2 regions of the Proteus terrae subsp. cibarius genome follow, and region 2 is predicted to be linked to the other one. Evidence: predicted binding sites of a transcription regulator. Region 2 holds the regulator's gene; the other holds the start of a gene.
The links. The regulator PurR, encoded in region 2, represses purine synthesis genes. The targets are predictions, from matches to a motif close to CANGCAAACGTTTGCNTG.

Region 1: gltS (sodium/glutamate symporter) is a predicted target of PurR. The motif match lies at 2,409-2,426, and genes of this name have one in related genera.

What each region holds. Positions count from the first base shown of each region.
Region 1 covers NZ_CP047349.1:3,672,840-3,681,667, reverse strand. Annotated here, with positions in the region: gene GTH25_RS16865 (AsmA family protein) at 1-772, opposite strand, end outside; gene GTH25_RS16860 (uracil-xanthine permease family protein) at 966-2,357, opposite strand; gene gltS (sodium/glutamate symporter) at 2,599-3,816, shown strand; gene recG (ATP-dependent DNA helicase RecG) at 3,979-6,066, opposite strand; gene trmH (tRNA (guanosine(18)-2'-O)-methyltransferase TrmH) at 6,071-6,793, opposite strand; gene spoT (bifunctional GTP diphosphokinase/guanosine-3',5'-bis pyrophosphate 3'-pyrophosphohydrolase) at 6,796-8,828, opposite strand, start outside.
Region 2 covers NZ_CP047349.1:1,650,634-1,659,461, forward strand. Annotated here, with positions in the region: gene GTH25_RS07720 (riboflavin synthase subunit alpha) at 1-334, shown strand, start outside; gene cfa (cyclopropane fatty acyl phospholipid synthase) at 416-1,570, opposite strand; gene punC (purine nucleoside transporter PunC) at 1,876-3,093, opposite strand; gene punR (DNA-binding transcriptional activator PunR) at 3,212-4,114, shown strand; gene purR (HTH-type transcriptional repressor PurR) at 4,141-5,166, opposite strand; gene cydH (cytochrome bd-I oxidase subunit CydH) at 5,435-5,518, shown strand; gene sodB (superoxide dismutase [Fe]) at 5,656-6,234, opposite strand; gene GTH25_RS07755 (hypothetical protein) at 6,608-6,964, shown strand; gene GTH25_RS07760 (sulfite exporter TauE/SafE family protein) at 7,107-7,922, opposite strand; gene GTH25_RS07765 (OB-fold protein) at 8,474-8,828, shown strand, end outside.

The sequences.
Region 1 (8,828 bases), 1.9 Mb from region 2:
CAACAATATTAAGTGCTCTTATACTAATACGAGGATATTCAGAGAGAGACTGAATTAATTCATTAAAGGTTTGCGAGGATTGCCAGCGCAACCCATTCATATAAACCTCATCAAATTTCCATTGATTATCTTGATATTGCCCACTCAAAGATAGTGAGCCATTAAGTAGGCGAGTACCTAATTTCTCTATTTGAATACTATTGGGTTGATATTGCCCAGAGATAATAAAATTACTGAATTCATTATTATTTATCATGCCGTTAGCAATAGAAAATTGGAAATGGCCTGCCCCTATCAAGTCAGTTGATGTTGGGATCCATGGCGTAATACCACCTGTTACTTTCTTGGCATCAAAAGAAAAATTATTTTTTTTACTGTTTAGCGCCATATTTTTAAATTGTAAGATATCGGCACTTAAGGGGATTGAAGGTGTTTTGTCTGCAAACTCAATATTGCCATTTTCTAATGTAATTTTTTGCAGATGAGAAGGCGTGGTAAAAAATTGCCAATTAAATCGAATTTGTGCTGATTTTGCCGATACAGTGGCTTTGTCTTGTTTAGGATTAACGAGGAGATCATGAACAATGACTTGCTCAGGTTGCATAAGATCATGCTCAATACCTGAGAAGCGAATATCATAGTCAGTGTATTGTGTCAGCCATTCACTGGTTTTCTGCGCGCCCCACTGAGTCTGAATAAAAGCGTAAATTATAATAATAAATAAAATAACGATAAGTATCAGAGATACCAAACTTTTCATCAGCCAGCGCATAATCCTTCTCCCGTTTTATACTCCATCAAAACATTATACAGTTATGCCTGAAAACTAGGCGATGCTCAAGTATTCATCGGATAAATCAAAGAGATTCAACTTGTTTGTTTGTAGTGTCCATATGACAAGCATTAAAAAAGCGCTATTTTCATAATCAAAAATAGCGCTTTACTCGTTTATTGCTAATTAATAATTATTTTTCTGGTGGGAAAATCAGATTTAAAATAATGGCCGTTAAACCGCCCGCAGCAATACCTGATGACAGCAATGTTTTTAGCCAATCAGGGGCAAACTGTAATATTTGAGGCTGTTGCGAAACGCCTAACCCTACCGCAAGTGAAATAGCAAGGATCATGATGGCTCGGCGGTTTAATGCTTCTTTAGAAACAATACGTACGCCGGATGCAGCTATTGTACCGAACATCACTAATGTGGCGCCGCCTAATACTGGCTCAGGAATTCTCTGTACAAATTCAGCAACGAATGGAAATAAACCCAAGATAACAAGCATTGCTGCAACAACATAACCTACGTAGCGACTGGCAACACCCGTTAATTGGATCACACCATTATTTTGGCCAAAACAAGAGTTTGGGAAGGTATTGAAAAATGCTGAAACCATGGAGTTAATTCCATTAGCTAATACACCTCCTTTAATGCGCTTCATATACAAAGGACCACTGACGGGTTGCTCTGAAACATCAGAAGTTGCCGTGATATCACCAATGGTTTCTAGTGAAGTGATCATAAACACTAGCATTAAAGGAATAAGTAAATGCCAATCAAATGATAGGCCATAATAAAATGGTTCAGGGATCGTCATCAGCGGTGTTTCTTGATGTTCTGCGGGGGTAGGTAACATATCTAAAGCCCAAGCAAGAACATAACCTACAGCCATTGCAATAACTAAAGAAGCTACTCGTAAGTAAGGATTTTTTTGTCGATTAAGTAAAATAATAACGATAAGAACAGAGCCTGCTAATAACAAGTTTTGTGGTGAACCAAAGGTATTATTCTCGATGGCTGCATAACCACCACCAATAGAGGTTAATCCAACTTGAATTAAAGAGAGGCCGATTATCATCACCACGACACCTGAAACTAACGGCGTAATGATACGTCTTGCCAAGTGAAGTACACGAGAAAGAATAATCTCGGTTAATGAGGCAACCATTAGAGTACCAAAAAGGGCTGCCATCATTGTCGGAATATCTGCACCACCATTTTTAAGTGCTAATCCCCCCATAATAAGTGGAGCAACAAAGTTAAAGCTTGTTCCTTGAATTGATAACAATCCTGAACCTATTGGTCCCCAAGCTCGAATTTGAATAAGAGAGGCAATGCCTGATGCAAATAAAGACATGCTGATAATGCGTTGAGTATCGTGTGCAGGTAATCCTAATGCTTGGCAAATGAGGATCGCGGGCGTGATAACCGCGACAAACATAGCTAAAAGATGCTGGCAAGCAGCAAAAAGTGTTTGTGGTAATGGCGGTTTCTCTTCTAAAGCAAAAAGAAGTTCGCTATTTTTTTTAATTGAAACGTCACTATTTTTAGGCAATTTTTGATTTTCTGAAGTAACCATGGTGTGAATTTCTTATTCGGCAAAAACGGTATTTTAATGATCTACGCCACAAAAGCAATCGTTTGCGTAAAAATGATGTTATCAAAATGCATAAGAGGTGCTCACATTTTTATATGTTTTAACTTGTGTTTGTCTCCGTTTTTTTTTCTAATCGGGGATACCTGCTTTTGGCGTTGTTTATGGATGAACTTAGCGTCGTAGTATTTTTATATAAAATTAACAAATAAGACGGGGTACATAAATGTATCATCTTGATGTTTATGGCACGCTGGTTGCGGCCACTTTGGTTCTCTTGATCGGACGTAAGTTAGTGAAATCTGTTCCTTTTTTAGAACGGTACACGATCCCAGAACCTGTTGCAGGTGGGCTACTTGTTGCAGTTCTTCTATTAGCATTCAAATCTTTTATGGACTGGGAAGTGAGTTTTGATCTATCACTTAAAGATCCGTTAATGTTAGCCTTCTTTGCAACAATCGGGTTAAACGCAAATCTCGCGAGCTTAAAGGCCGGAGGAAAAGCGCTTTTTATTTTCGTCTTTGTCGTTGTTGGGTTGTTGTTAGTGCAAAATACCGTTGGTATCGCGCTAGCAAAAATGTTAGGTCTTGATCCATTAATGGGATTACTGGCAGGCTCGATTACATTATCGGGTGGTCATGGTACAGGAGCGGCTTGGGGTAAAACGTTCGTTGAAAATTATGGCTTCATGAGTGCATCTGAAGTGGCAATGGCGTGTGCAACCTTTGGTTTAGTTTTGGGAGGATTGATTGGTGGCCCTGTTGCGCGCTACTTAATTAAAAATATTCCAACGCCAGGATTAGGCGCTGACGACCATGAAATGCCAACAGCGTTTGAGAAGCCCACTACAGGCAGAATGATCACGTCAATGGTCTTGTTAGAAACCATTGCGATGATCGCGATTTGTTTAATGGCGGGTACATTCCTTTCTCAATTATTAGAAGGTACTGCATTCTCATTACCGACCTTTGTGTGTGTTCTATTTATTGGTGTTATTTTAAGTAATAGCCTTTCAATGCTTGGGTTCTATCGAGTTTTTGATAGAGCGGTGTCAGTCTTAGGTAACGTGAGTTTATCGTTATTCTTAGCGATGGCATTAATGAGCTTAAAATTATGGGAGCTTGCGTCGCTGGCGATACCAATGCTGGTTATCCTTGGTGTTCAAGCAGGTGTAATGGCACTGTATGCAATTTTTGTGACTTTCCGTGTCATGGGTAAAAACTACGATGCCGCGATTTTAGCAGCGGGTCACTGTGGTTTTGGTTTAGGTGCTACGCCAACTGCGATTGCGAATATGCAAGCTGTAACAGACCGTTTTGGGCCGTCTCATCTTGCGTTCTTGGTCGTACCTATGGTCGGTGCATTCTTCATTGATATTGTGAATGCAATAGTGATTAAACTGTATCTGATGCTACCGTTTTTTACACCTATAGTTGCAGGGTAGTTTAGCTACTATAAATTGAAATAGTTTCAAAAACGTTAAAGAGCACCTCAATGTTGAATATCGACATTGAGGTGTTTTCCTATGGAGTACTTAACGTATTAATATTTCGAAATTAATTTAAAGCGAGTTTGAATGCACGCTAAGTCATGCAAAAGAGTAATCTTAAGCTTGGCTATATTGTGTCTTGGCAGGTAGCCAGCGTTCGATTAAGGCTTGAGAATGCTTAGGATAGTGCTGATGTAGGTAACGCGCGATGCGTTGTACTTCAGGAATAAGTCCTTGGTCACGTAATAAATCAGCGACCTTAAATTGTGCATTACCTGTTTGTTTAGTACCTAAAAGCTCACCGGGACCACGAATTTCGAGATCTTTTTGCGCAATGACAAAACCATCATTGCTATCCCTTAATACCTGCAATCGCAAACGCGCTGTTTGAGTGAGTGGTGTTTTATACAACAAGACACAATGAGAGGCGATAGCACCTCGACCTACACGTCCACGTAATTGGTGTAATTGTGCTAGCCCTAACCGTTCTGGGTTATCAATAATCATCAAACTTGCATTAGGTACGTCAACGCCAACTTCAATCACTGTTGTTGCAACTAAAAGTTGGAGCTCATTTTCTTTAAATGCCGCCATTACAGCTTGTTTCTCTGCGGGCTTCATTCGCCCATGTACCAATCCTACTTTGATTTCAGGGAGTGCTATTGTAAGTTCATCATAGATAACTTGGGCAGCTTGCGCTTCAAGTACTTCAGAATCTTCAATTAAGGTGCATACCCAATAGGCTTGTCGATTCTCTTCTGTGCAAGCTAGTCTGATTCGTTCAATAATGTCATTACGGCGAGTATCAGGGATAGCGACAGTAGTAACAGGTGTACGCCCCGGCGGTAATTCGTCGATGATAGAGGTGTCCATATCAGCATAAGCGGTCATCGCTAATGTTCGTGGGATAGGCGTTGCTGTCATCACCAATTGATGAGGGTGAAAGCCTTGTTCTTCACCTTTTTTCCATAAGGCAAGGCGTTGATGCACACCAAAACGGTGTTGTTCATCAATAATCACTAAGGCTAGAGAGTGAAATTTAACTTGTTCTTGGAAAATCGCATGTGTTCCAATAATGATCGATACTTCACCATTTGCAATGGCATTTTGCTGTGTTTCGCGGGCTTTCCCTTTCTGTTTTCCTGCTAGCCAACCTACTTGGATACCAAAAGGCTCAAACCATTTTCTAAAGGTTAATGCATGTTGCTCTGCTAACAATTCTGTTGGTGCCATTAAAGCCACTTGCTTACCATTAGCAATAGCACGTAACGCACTTAATGCGGCAACTAGCGTTTTACCTGAGCCTACATCTCCTTGGATCAATCGCATCATTGGATAGTCTTTTTCTAAATCTGTTTCTATCTCATTGACGACACGTTGTTGTGCATTAGTCGGGGTAAAGGGGAGAGAGGCGAGAAATTGCTGACGTAACGTTGATGTATTTGGCATAAACAATGGCTCTGCACGATAAGATTGTGCACCAGCTCTTGCATTGAGCATACCTAGATTGTGAGCCAGCAATTCTTCAATAATTAGCCTTTTTTGCGCAGGATGCTGTCCTTTCTCAAGTTCAGCAAAAGCGATATCAGGAGGCGGATTATGCAGTGTACGTAATGCTGTGGCTAATGGGGGTAAACCGTGAATAAATTGCTCAGGTAATAATTCGTTAATAGCGCAGGTATCAAGTAATTCTAATGCTTGTTCTATTAATTTACGTAATGATGTTTGGCGTAAGCCTTCTGCCGTTGAATAGATGGGAGTGAGTGTTTCTTGCAGTTTAACTTCAGAGCCTGCAACTTTGATTTTATATTCAGGGTGAATAATTTCAGGGCCCCGACTTCCTCGTTTAACTTCGCCATAAGCTGTGACCTGTTTACCTTGAGCAAGGTTATTTTTCATCGCAGCTGTAAAGTTAAAAAAGCGAAGTGTTAAAATTCCAGAGCCATCAGAAATTTGGCAGGTCATCATTTTACGCCGACCAAAACTGACTTCAGTTCTTAAGATTTCGCCAGAAACAGTGGCAGGAATACCGGGAAGGAGATCACTGATAGCATAAAGGTGCGTTTGATCTTCATAACGCAAAGGAAGGTGGAGTAACAAATCCTCAATAGTCACAAGCCCTATTTTTGCCAGCTTGTCTGCCTGACTTGCACCTACGCCGTGAAGAGTGGTTAAGGGGATTGCATCAAGCAGTTTTCCTTTCATGGGATCAATACTCCGTCTTTTTTAATTTCCTAAGTTGTTTTTGTGTCATTTGCATTTCCGCCCACCATGACTCCGGCGCTTCAATTTCACCGCTACCATTAATATAAGGGCGAGGCAGTCCTTTACGACGAGAAACTTCTGCCAATACCGGGTATCCGCCTTCAAAGAGAAGAATTTGTTGTTCTTCTTCTGTTAAGGTGCTCTCTGTTCGATTATACATACCTGCAGCCTGACGTTGGCGTTGTGCTTCATATAAAATTAGTGCACTGGCAACAGAAACATTCAGCGATTGTACCATTCCCATCATCGGCACAATAATATCTTGATCTGCAAGTGCGATAGCATCTTGTGAGATCCCCGTTTTTTCTTGTCCCATAATAATACAAGTTGGACGAGTGTAATCAATCTCACGAAAATCAACTGCTTTATCTGAGAGATGAGTCGCAAGAACTTGCATACCTTGGGTACGAAAGGCGTTAACCGCTTCTGTGATAGTAGGATGAGTTTCTACATTGACCCAGCTATTACTTCCTGCTGCGGGGGAAACTAACATCCGCATTTTTTCTTCAGGCCAAATAGCATGAATTTTAGGAATACCTACAGCATCAGCCGTTCTTATAACGGCTGCAACATTATGGGATTTATGCACTTCTTCAAGGCAAACGGTAAGATCAGGTTGCCGCATCGCCATCATTTGGCAGATGCGGGCATATCGAATTGAATTCATGACTAGTTTTTATTACGGCTAACGCGCAGAACGTCTGGCATGATGCGAAGTTTACGCATGATATTGGCTAATTGAATTCTGTCCTTCGCAGTTAAGCGAATAAAAGCACAATACACACGACCATCTTTCTCTTCTGTATTCATGCTTTGAATACTTGAGTTAGCATCATTAATTGCTGCGGTTAAGTTTGCTAAAGCGCCTTGGTGGTTGATCATATCGACTTTAATTTCAGTAATGAAATCGCTGTTGATCTCTTTATCCCACTCGACAGGCATGAATTTTTCAGGCTCTTTTTGGTAACCACGAATATTACGACAAGATTCATGGTGAATAACCAAACCTTTACCTGGGCTAATATGTGCAACGATAGGATCACCCGGAATAGGGCGGCAACATTTAGCGAAGGAGATTAATACGCCATCGGCGCCTTTAATTGGGAGTTTAGGTGTTTCATCATTGGTTGTTTCTGTTTGTGCGTTTTCATCTTGATTTTGACTATCAATCAATAAATTACGCGCAACAACAACGCTCATGGTATTACCTAAACCAATTTCAGCCATTAAGTCGTCGATTGAATGAAGTTTCATACGCTTCAATTCGCGCTCAATATTTTCAGCTGAAATATCAGCAAGCTTGTGCTCACCTAATGCGTGATTGAGTAAACGACGACCTAAATTAATAGAATCTTCACGTTTTAAGTTTTTCAGCAGTTGTCGGATTTTAGAGCGTGCTCTTGAACTGACGACAAAGTTTAGCCAAGCAGCATTGGGTCTTGCACCTGGAGCGGTAATAATTTCAACCGTTTGTCCGGTGCGTAGCGATTGTGAAAGTGGGTAAGGTTGTCTATCAACCCTTGCACCCACACAGGCATGACCGATATCAGTATGTACAGCATAAGCAAAATCGACAGGAGTAGCACCCGTTGGCAATTCAACAATGCGACCTTCTGGCGTGAAAACGTAGATTTCATCAGGAAAGAGATCTGATTTTACGTTCTCAATAAATTCAAATGAACTACCTGCACTTTGTTGCAATTCAAGTAAACTTTGCATCCAGCGTTGAGCTCTAACTTGTGCAGTTGTGCCGGGTTGCTCACCTTGCTCTTTATAAGCCCAATGTGCAGCAACCCCCATTTCTGCCATTTGATCCATATCTTCAGTACGAATTTGCACCTCAACAGGCACCCCATGAGGGCCAATAAGTGAAGTATGAAGAGATTGATAGCCGTTGGCTTTTGGGATTGCAATATAGTCTTTAACTCGGCCGGGGCGCGGTTTATAAAGACTGTGCATTTGACCTAAAACGCGATAACAGGTATCGACTTCTTTCACGATCACGCGAAAGGCGTAGATATCCATGATCGAGTGAAAACGTTGCTCTTTTAACAACATTTTCCGATAGATAGAGTAAAGGTGTTTTTCACGACCGTTAACTTTGCATTCGATATGTGCTTCTGTCAGGCGTCCTTCAATTTCAGAGAGGATTTTATTAATCATCTCTTTACGGTTGCCTCGAGCTGCTTTAACGACTTCTTTGATTACACGGTAGCGATTGGGATGTAGTGCCTCGAAACCCAGCTCTTCAAGCTCTGTTTTGATATGATGTATACCTAAACGGTGTGCGAGAGGACTGTAAATTTCGAGTGTTTCGCGAGCAATACGGCGACGTTTATCTGGGCGTAATGATCCCAGTGTGCGCATATTGTGAGTTCGGTCTGCCAGCTTGATCAAAATGACGCGGATATCTTTTACCATCGCCATAATCATCTTACGGAAGTTTTCAGCCTGAGCCTCTTTTTTGTCTCTAAACTTCAATTTATCAAGTTTAGACACCCCTTCAACAAGATCGGCCACCGTACTACCAAAGAGGCTTTCGATATCTTGGAAGGTTGCAGGTGTATCTTCGATAACATCGTGCAACAGCGCCGCCATCAGCGTTTGCTGGTCTAATCGCATATCTGCGAGGATACACGCAACCGCAACAGGGTGAGTAATATAAGGCTCACCACTTGAACGAGTTTGTCCCTCGTGGGCAT
Region 2 (8,828 bases):
TACATCAGAAAATAATTTACAAATTTGGTTTCGCATCTTTGATAAAGCATTAATGAAGTACATTTTACACAAAGGTTTTATTGGTATTGATGGAATAAGCCTAACTGTGGGAGATGTGGTTAATAACCGTTTTTGTGTACATTTAATTCCTGAAACGCGTGATAGAACAACATTAGGTCGCAAACGTCTTGGTGATAAAGTCAATATTGAACTTGATCCTCAAACCCAAGCGATTGTCGATACAGTAGAGCGCGTTATGGCGCAACAAGCACAGCAGCAAGCTTTATTAGCAACACAACAAATTGAAAATGAAGAACAAGCTTCACATAATTAATGTTGTTGCTCTTAAAACAGAACTAAAGAAAAAGCCAGTTTGATTGATAAACTGGCTTTTCTCTTTTTATAAAAAGAATAATTAGCGAGGGATTTGTAAACCGCCAATATGACCTTTAGGGCTTAGTACGATTTGCCATAGCTGAATATCTCTGGCACGAAATGCACCCGCACAGGCATTAAGATAATAGCTAAACATACGTTTAAAACGCGGTGTATAATTAGACTGAATATCTGGCCAACAGGCTAAAAAACGCTGATACCATGCCATTAATGTTTTATCGTAGTCAGCACCAAAGTTATGCCAATCTTCCATCACAAATTTGCTGTCCATTGCGTGAGCAATTTTTTGAATAGATGGTAAGCATCCATTAGGAAATATATATTTGCTTATCCAACTATCTACATTCACTTTATCGCGGTTAGAGCCAATGGTGTGCAATAAAAACAGACCTTCTTCCTTTAAATTACGACGAACCACATCAAAATAAGTGGCATAATTTTTGGGCCCTACGTGCTCAAACATACCCACTGAAACTATACGATCAAACTTTTCATGTAAATCGCGATAATCTTCTAAAATAATATTTACATCAAGTCCTTGGCATCGAGCTTGTGCCAATTTTTTCTGTTCACCAGAAATGGTGACTCCCGTTACAGAAACACCAAAATGTTTGGCTGCATAGCCTGCAAGTCCACCCCAACCACAGCCAATGTCTAATAAGGTCATTCCTGGTTTTAAATCTAATTTTCGGCAAATTAAATCTAATTTATGTTCTTGAGCTTGAGTTAAATTATCTGCGTTTTTCCAGTAACCACAGGAATATTGCATATTAGGATCGAGCATGGCTGTAAATAAATCATTACCAAGATCGTAATGCTCTTTACCTACCATCCATGCGCGTTTTTGAGTTTGTAGATTAAAAAGGCGGGCTGTCGCAATCTTAACAATATCACGTAGATTTTGTGGGAGCTTATTTTCAAGGCCAGCACGTAAAACTTTATGAAAGAATATATCCAGTCGCTCACAATCCCACCAACCATCCATATAGCTTTCACCGAGACCTAATGAGCCTTGTTGCAATACTCTTTTATAAAAATTTTGATTATGAACCTGAATGTCATAAGGTTCTGAACCATTAACTCGAATATCAGCGTGAGTTAGTAGCTCTGTAGCAATCCTTTCATAAGGATCATTGGAGGTCTTTCGGCCTTCTTCTACACAAGATGTACTCATATACTCTCCGGCGTAAACTAAGCGGGTTTTGAGACATAAGCTAAGAAAGAGTGTGTACAGATTGACAGTATTAAAATGGTATCGTGTTCAATATGGGTTGAACGAATAGAATTAATAAGACAACTAATCTGACATAATCAGCTAATAATCTGCTTAATGCCTCAAAATCCGAAAGAAAAATAGATAAAACGCTATTACAGCGTATAGGTAAGTATAGAGACGTAGAATGTTTTTCTCTAGAAAAGAAAAAGGCTATTTTTTATAAAACAGCCTTTTTAAGATAATTCTTAAAAGAATAAACGTGATTATTCTGCGGTTTGAACTGTGTGTTTGGTAACAGATTTATTACGCTGAATAAAGTAGCCAACTGCCATTGGAATTGCTGTTAACGCCATAATTGCTGTGGTGTTAATCAGAGGTTGTTGGCTAATAAATGCAGATACGATAAAACTTGCTAAGCTACAAAGACCCAGTTGAAGCGCATTTTGTAACGCAGCTGCTTTACCACTAATTTCAGGATAAGCAGATAAAGCATTAGATACTGCGATTGGATAAGATGCACCATTCATTGCAGCCATAATACAGAACGGAATTAAAATAGTTGTCAATGTTGGTTCCGTAAATTTAGCAACAAGGTATAAGGCAGTCATACTGACAGCATAACCAATTAATAACAGTGGTAGCAGTGTTTTACCTGTCATTTTTGACAGTAAAATACGACAACCATAACCACCGACCATAAAGGCAATAGTTTGTGGAATATAACTTAAACCGATATCCTGTGGAGAGTAGCCCATCTTTTCAAGAATGATTGGTGAGCCTGCTAACCAAGCAAAGAAACCTGCACTACAAGAAGCGTAAACTAATACGTTACCTGTGTAGAGAGGGGATTTTAGTAAAGTTATAAATGATGCAGAAGATTGGTTTGCATCTGTAATTGATTTTTGTTTAATGTTTTTTAGCATTAGTGTCGGTAACATGAGAACTAACGTTACGGCCATTAACAGCATAAAAATCATACGCCAGCCACCGTGATTTAATAATGAAGCACCAATTAAAGGAGCAAGTGCTGGTGATAATGCAACCAGTGGCATAATTAAAGCAAAAACGTGCTGAGCGCGAGATTCATCAAAACGGTCGATGACAAGAGCTTGCCAAATAACAGCAGCAGAGCAGACGCCGAAAGCTTGTAGGAAGCGCATAGCAAGTAAGCCAGTTGCACTTTCAACCCACAGCATACCAAGGCAGCCTAAAGAGAAAAGGCTTAAACCAATAAGAAGAATAGGTTTACGACCGACTTTGTCAGAAAGTGGTCCCCAAAGTAACTGAGCAACAGCAAAGCCAAATAAAAAGATACTTAAGCTATTACTAATAGCACCTTCGCTGATAGAGAGCTCACGTTGCATCATACCAAATGCAGGTAAGTACATATCAATAGCTAAGTAACCTAGCATACTTAAACCGGCTAGGTACACCATAAAGCTCATAGGTGTTTTTGATTGTGTGGATGTTTTAGAATTCATTTTATTTTCTATGCTATGTGATGTAGAACATTTTATATATTGTAACTAAGACCTATTTTACTTGTGAAACGGGAATATTTGGTTAATGCTGTGAAAAATTTTCAAAGGAATAAACTCTATGTGGTCAGAATACTCTTTAGAAGTTGTTGATGCAGTCGCAAGAACAGGAAGTTTTAGCTCGGCTGCTCAAGAATTGCACAGAGTGCCATCTGCCGTTAGTTACACTGTTCGGCAATTAGAGGAATGGCTTGCCGTTCCTTTGTTTGAGCGCCGTCATCGTGATGTGGAATTAACCGACGCAGGTAAAATTTTCATCAAAGAAGCACGGTCTGTTATCAAAAAAATGAATGACACTCGGCACCTTTGTCAACAGGTTTCTAATGGATGGCGCGGTCAATTTAGTATAGCAGTTGATGGCATAGTTAAACCTGAAAGAACACAACAACTTATTCTCGACTTCTACCGCCATTTTCCGGATATAGAACTGTATGTCTACCCTGAAGTGTTTAATGGCGTATGGGACTCCTTAGTTAATGGTCGTGTTGATTTAGCCATTGGTGCAACAAGAGCCTCACCAATCGGTGAACGTTATAGTTTTAGAGATATGGGATTTATGCCTTGGCGCTGTGTTTGCCATGTTGATCACCCTTTAGTGAAAGCACAACATCCACTAACGGATGATGAAATGCGACCTTATCCAAGTTTATGTTTAGAGGATACCTCGCGCAGTTTACCAAAACGTGATACATGGGCACTCAATAATCAGCGTAGAATGGTTGTTCCGACATGGGATATGGGGCTTGAGTGCTTGTTAGCGGGATTATGCGTTGGAATGGTGCCTTGGCACCGTGCTGAACCTTTAATTGAACAAGGTAAGTTGGTAACTTTGCAACTGGCACAACCATTGCCAGACAGCCCATGCTGCCTGACGTGGGTCGATAAAAGTGAATCACCTGCTTTGACATGGTTGTTAGATTATCTTGGAGATAGCCAAACCTTAAATGAGGAATGGCTTCGCTAGAAATCAGGTAGCTAAATAAATATGAATTAACGACGGTAGTCGATAAAAGGACCGTCAGCAACTGAACGGCGCTCAACTAATCGTGGATGAACTTCGATTGTTTGGGCGTCTTCGCGTTTATTGACGATACGATCAAGCAACATCGATAATGCCATTTGACCTAGACGTTCTTTTGGCTGGTGGACGGTTGTTAGTGCGGGTGTAAAATAGCGTGCATTTCGAATATTGTCATAGCCAACAATAGAAATATCTAAAGGAACACGCAGGCCAAGTTCATCCGCAGCACAAATTGCACCCATCGCCATCACATCACCACCACAAAAGACAGCAGTCGGTCGATGTTTTTGGTTTAGCATTTGGTACATAGCTTTATAGCCAGATTCTGGCTCAAAGTCGCCTTGTACAATCCATTCGTCTTTGACTGTGATTTTGGCTTCTTCCATGGCTTTTAAGAAACCTTGTAAGCGGCCACCACCTGTATTACGTTCTAATGGGCCTGGGATAATACCAATATCACGATGACCTCGCTCAATAAGGTAACGACCCGCAATATAACCACCATGGAAAGCGTTATCGATAATGGTATCTGTAAAGTCGCCACGCGCTTTACCCCAATCCATGACAACCATTGGAATATTGCGATAGCCCTCTAAAAGAGTAAGAAGGTGATCGGGATATTCAGAACACATGACTAATAATCCATCAACACGTTTTTGTGCCAGCATCGCTAAATAGGCTTTTTGTTTATCGAGGTTATTATGTGAATTACATAAAATCAGTGTGTACCCTTTGCTGTAACAACTATTTTCAACAGCTTCAATCACTTCAGCAAAGTAAGGAGCTTCACTGGACGTGGCTAACAGGCCAATAGATTTGGTGTGATTGACTTTTAAACTACGCGCAACGGCACTAGGTGAATAATTTAATTCTTTTATAGCGGCCCAAACTGCTGCCCGTGTGTTCTCAGCAACAAAACGTGTTTTGTTGATCACATGAGAAACAGTCGTGGTTGATACGCCTGCGCGTTTTGCCACGTCTTTTATTGTTGCCATGGTGTGGAAAACTCCTGACCTTCATTGGTCTCTTTTATCTAATTTTATGGTTTAACTGCCAGTATAGTCATACATAGGGCAAACACTGGCAATAATTTAGCGATTAGCTGTGAATTTTGTATGATCTAGCTCAAAAGTGAAAGTATTAATCAATGTTATAAATTGTGCACTGGTCGCTATTTTAGCAAATTTTGATATGTGATAATAATTAACCATGACAAGGTTATGGTTAAAAATGTGTATTATAATCATTTTGAGGGAGAAATAGATGGATACGGATCTGAAATTTGGTTTGAGTACAGCAGTAGCAGCGCTTGTTATGATTGTTTTATTTTCGACTATGTTGTTCTAATCACTGCTTTATAGAATATTCGATCAATTTAAATAATAGATTATCGAATATCTGAATATAACAAAGGGCTCAAGGCCCTTTGTTATTTTGTCACCAAAAATGAATCTCAATCACTCACCTTTGATTATCAAGCTCAATTAAGCCAGGTTAGCTTCAACAAATGACCAGTTAACCAGTGCCCAGAACTCTTCTAAATATTTAACACGTGCATTACGGTAGTCGATGTAGTAAGCATGTTCCCATACGTCTACTGTTAACAGTGGTTTGTCTGCCCCTGAAACTGGAGTTGCAGCATTAGAGGTGTTAACAATTGCAACTGAACCGTCAGCTTTTTTAACTAACCAAGTCCAACCTGAACCGAAGTTTTTAGCTGCAGCATCATTGAATTGCTTTTTGAACTCTTCAAAAGAGCCAAATGCTTTGTTGATAGCATCAGCAATTTTACCTGTTGGTGCGCCACCTGCATTTGGTGCTAAGCAGTTCCAGTAGAAAGTGTGGTTCCATACTTGAGCAGCATTATTAAAGATACCGCCATCAGTAGATTTGATGATTTCTTCTAAAGATTTGCTTTCTAAATCAGTACCTTTAACCAGATTATTTAAATTGGTTACATAGGTCTGGTGGTGTTTGCCGTAGTGATATTCTAAAGTTTCTTTAGAGATGTGTGGCTCAAGAGCATCTAACGCATAAGGTAATTTTGGTAATTCGAAAGACATTGCGTACTCCTTTAAACTATCTATTTCGGGTTTTGTGCCTGAAATCATTCAATCAAAATCATTTGAATTGATAGAATGAGGCAAATGAATCACTAAGTTGTTACTATTTTGCTAATTATTTTAACAAAAATCTGCTGAAATAACAGCTAAATATCTTTTATCTATAGTTATAAGCCATATAGATTAATTATATTCATAAGAGTATATCCCTCTTGCCTGCACGTAAAGTAGCAAAAGCGCATTTGTAAGAAGAGATGTAAAAATGGGGGGAGTATAAATTTTATTCTATTTATGTGATTTAATGAAATTTGTATATTTATTGTAGCAACCGTATTTCATATTGAATTTATACAAATAGAGTGTAGGAGTTAAAATGAGTTATAACGTAGCACTATTTGATTTTCCCATCCCGAATGATTTTGAAAAAGCGTGTGAATATTTTGAAAAATATGACGATGAAGATATTCAGGAGTTAAGCCCATTAATGTTGCTTTTTTACCAAGAAATCTCTCATCTATATCCGTGTATTTGTGAATTACCTGACGATGAAATAGATGACAGCGTATGGTGTGATGGGCCCTTAATCAATAATTTTATGACCAAAATTCCAGTCGTTGGTTTTGTTTACTCTAAAGTAGATGAAGCTCTTCCTGTTGTTATTAAATTAGCAAATAAGATGGGAATTTCAGTCCTTGATTGGCAACAAGGAGCAGTTTTTAATGCTAAATAAATATATTGTAGCTAATTGTTTTAGCTATGATATATGCTGTATTTTAGACTGCATTGGTTTTATTTGTTATTTATAGGAATAGATGAGGAAAAATAAAATAATTATTTCCCTCATCTATTCTATTATTTTTTAGAGCACACGATTATCCCATAATAAGCGTATACATCATTTTCACGACGACTAAGAATAGAAATAATGCAAATATTTGGCGAACTCTAGGAATTGGTAGGCGATAAGCAACTTTTACACCGATGGGTGCGAAGAGTACGCTGGTAATGCTTATTCCGATAAAGGCAGGTAAATAGATAAAGCCGAAGTAATAGTTATCAATATTTGTTTGATTCCAACCATAGATAATACCCATGATTGTGCCTATAGAAGCAATTATGACACCAATCATAGACGAGGTTGCAACACATTTACGTGTATTAAATCCCCAATGACTTAAAAGAGGAATGGTGATAGTGCCACCTGCAATACCAATAAAGCTGGATATAAAGCCAATTAAAGAGCCACCAATGGTTAAGGCTGGCTTTGAAACCGTAGGATCTTTCACATTTTCAATGCGTTCTGCTTCTTTCTTTTTAGTTAATAACCCATAGATGGTATATACCATGAAAATACAGAACACGACTTGTAATATCGTGTTTGACATTTTTTGTACCAGAAATGTTCCCACGAACATACCAATGAGGGTGCCGAGAGATAATAGAGGGAATTGCTGCCATAAAATAGCTTTATGTTTGTTATGGGAATACGCTGAAGATGCTGTAGAAAATATAATGACAGAGAATGAGGTAGATAAGGCAATTTTCATTACCATATCTGTTGGGATAGCTTGTTGACTGACCACATACATAACCACCGGAACAATGATTGCACCGCCTCCTATGCCAAGTAGCCCAGCAAAAAAGCCAGTGATACATCCCACTAAAAGAAACAGTAAAATCATGTCCATAGTTAATACTCATCAGGGTTTATAACAAACCCATTTATATACATTATATCCTTTTAAGAAGGTAGCGTTTTATCTTAATGTATAGATTATGAAAATTAATGTGTTGATTTTGAGATGAAAATTGTTATTTCTTCTCTTGTTACTTCTTAAATATAAAAGAATATATAGCTAAATATAATTCAAATAAAGGAATGTATTAAATATTTAATCTTGGATTTAATAGTAAATTATATTTTAAAACCACAAGATAAAAATAATAAAATTAATTTTATAGGTAAAACAAATCGAAATATGACTATCTTATTTTTTATTTATTTATTTATGGAAGCTTAGGGTGGCAGGATTTTTCTTATTTAAAATAAAACAACGAGAACTTATATTACTATTTTTTATGTTCTATACTGTCAGCTCAAAATATTAAGCGATTTAGAAAGAGTCAAACATTTATCCATAATGTAGGCAAGGGCGTTGTTTTATTTGATTAAAATAGATTTTTATCTTATTGAATTTATATTTTATCTATCTTTTTTTGACTTTATAAAGGAATTTGTATGAAGAAGACGGTGTTATTATTATCTATGATCACATTATTATCAGGGTGTAAAATAAACGAGGCTATTCGTTCAGTTAATAGTGCTGTAAACCAAATTGTTCCATCAATGGAATCTCCAGTAACTGAAGCGACTTATGCGGGAATATGTAAGGATTTTAGTGATAATGAGATTGCGGCGAAGAAAAAATGGAGAGGGAAGTGGATTATTTTAGAAGGAAGAGTGACCACTATCGCAAGTTTAGAAGAAGTAGTCAGATATGACCTCTATAAACCAACACCACCTAAAGTTGTTGCTATTTCATTTAATAATAAAGCCAGTGCTTCATATACTTTAAAACCAAGTGAAGAAGATA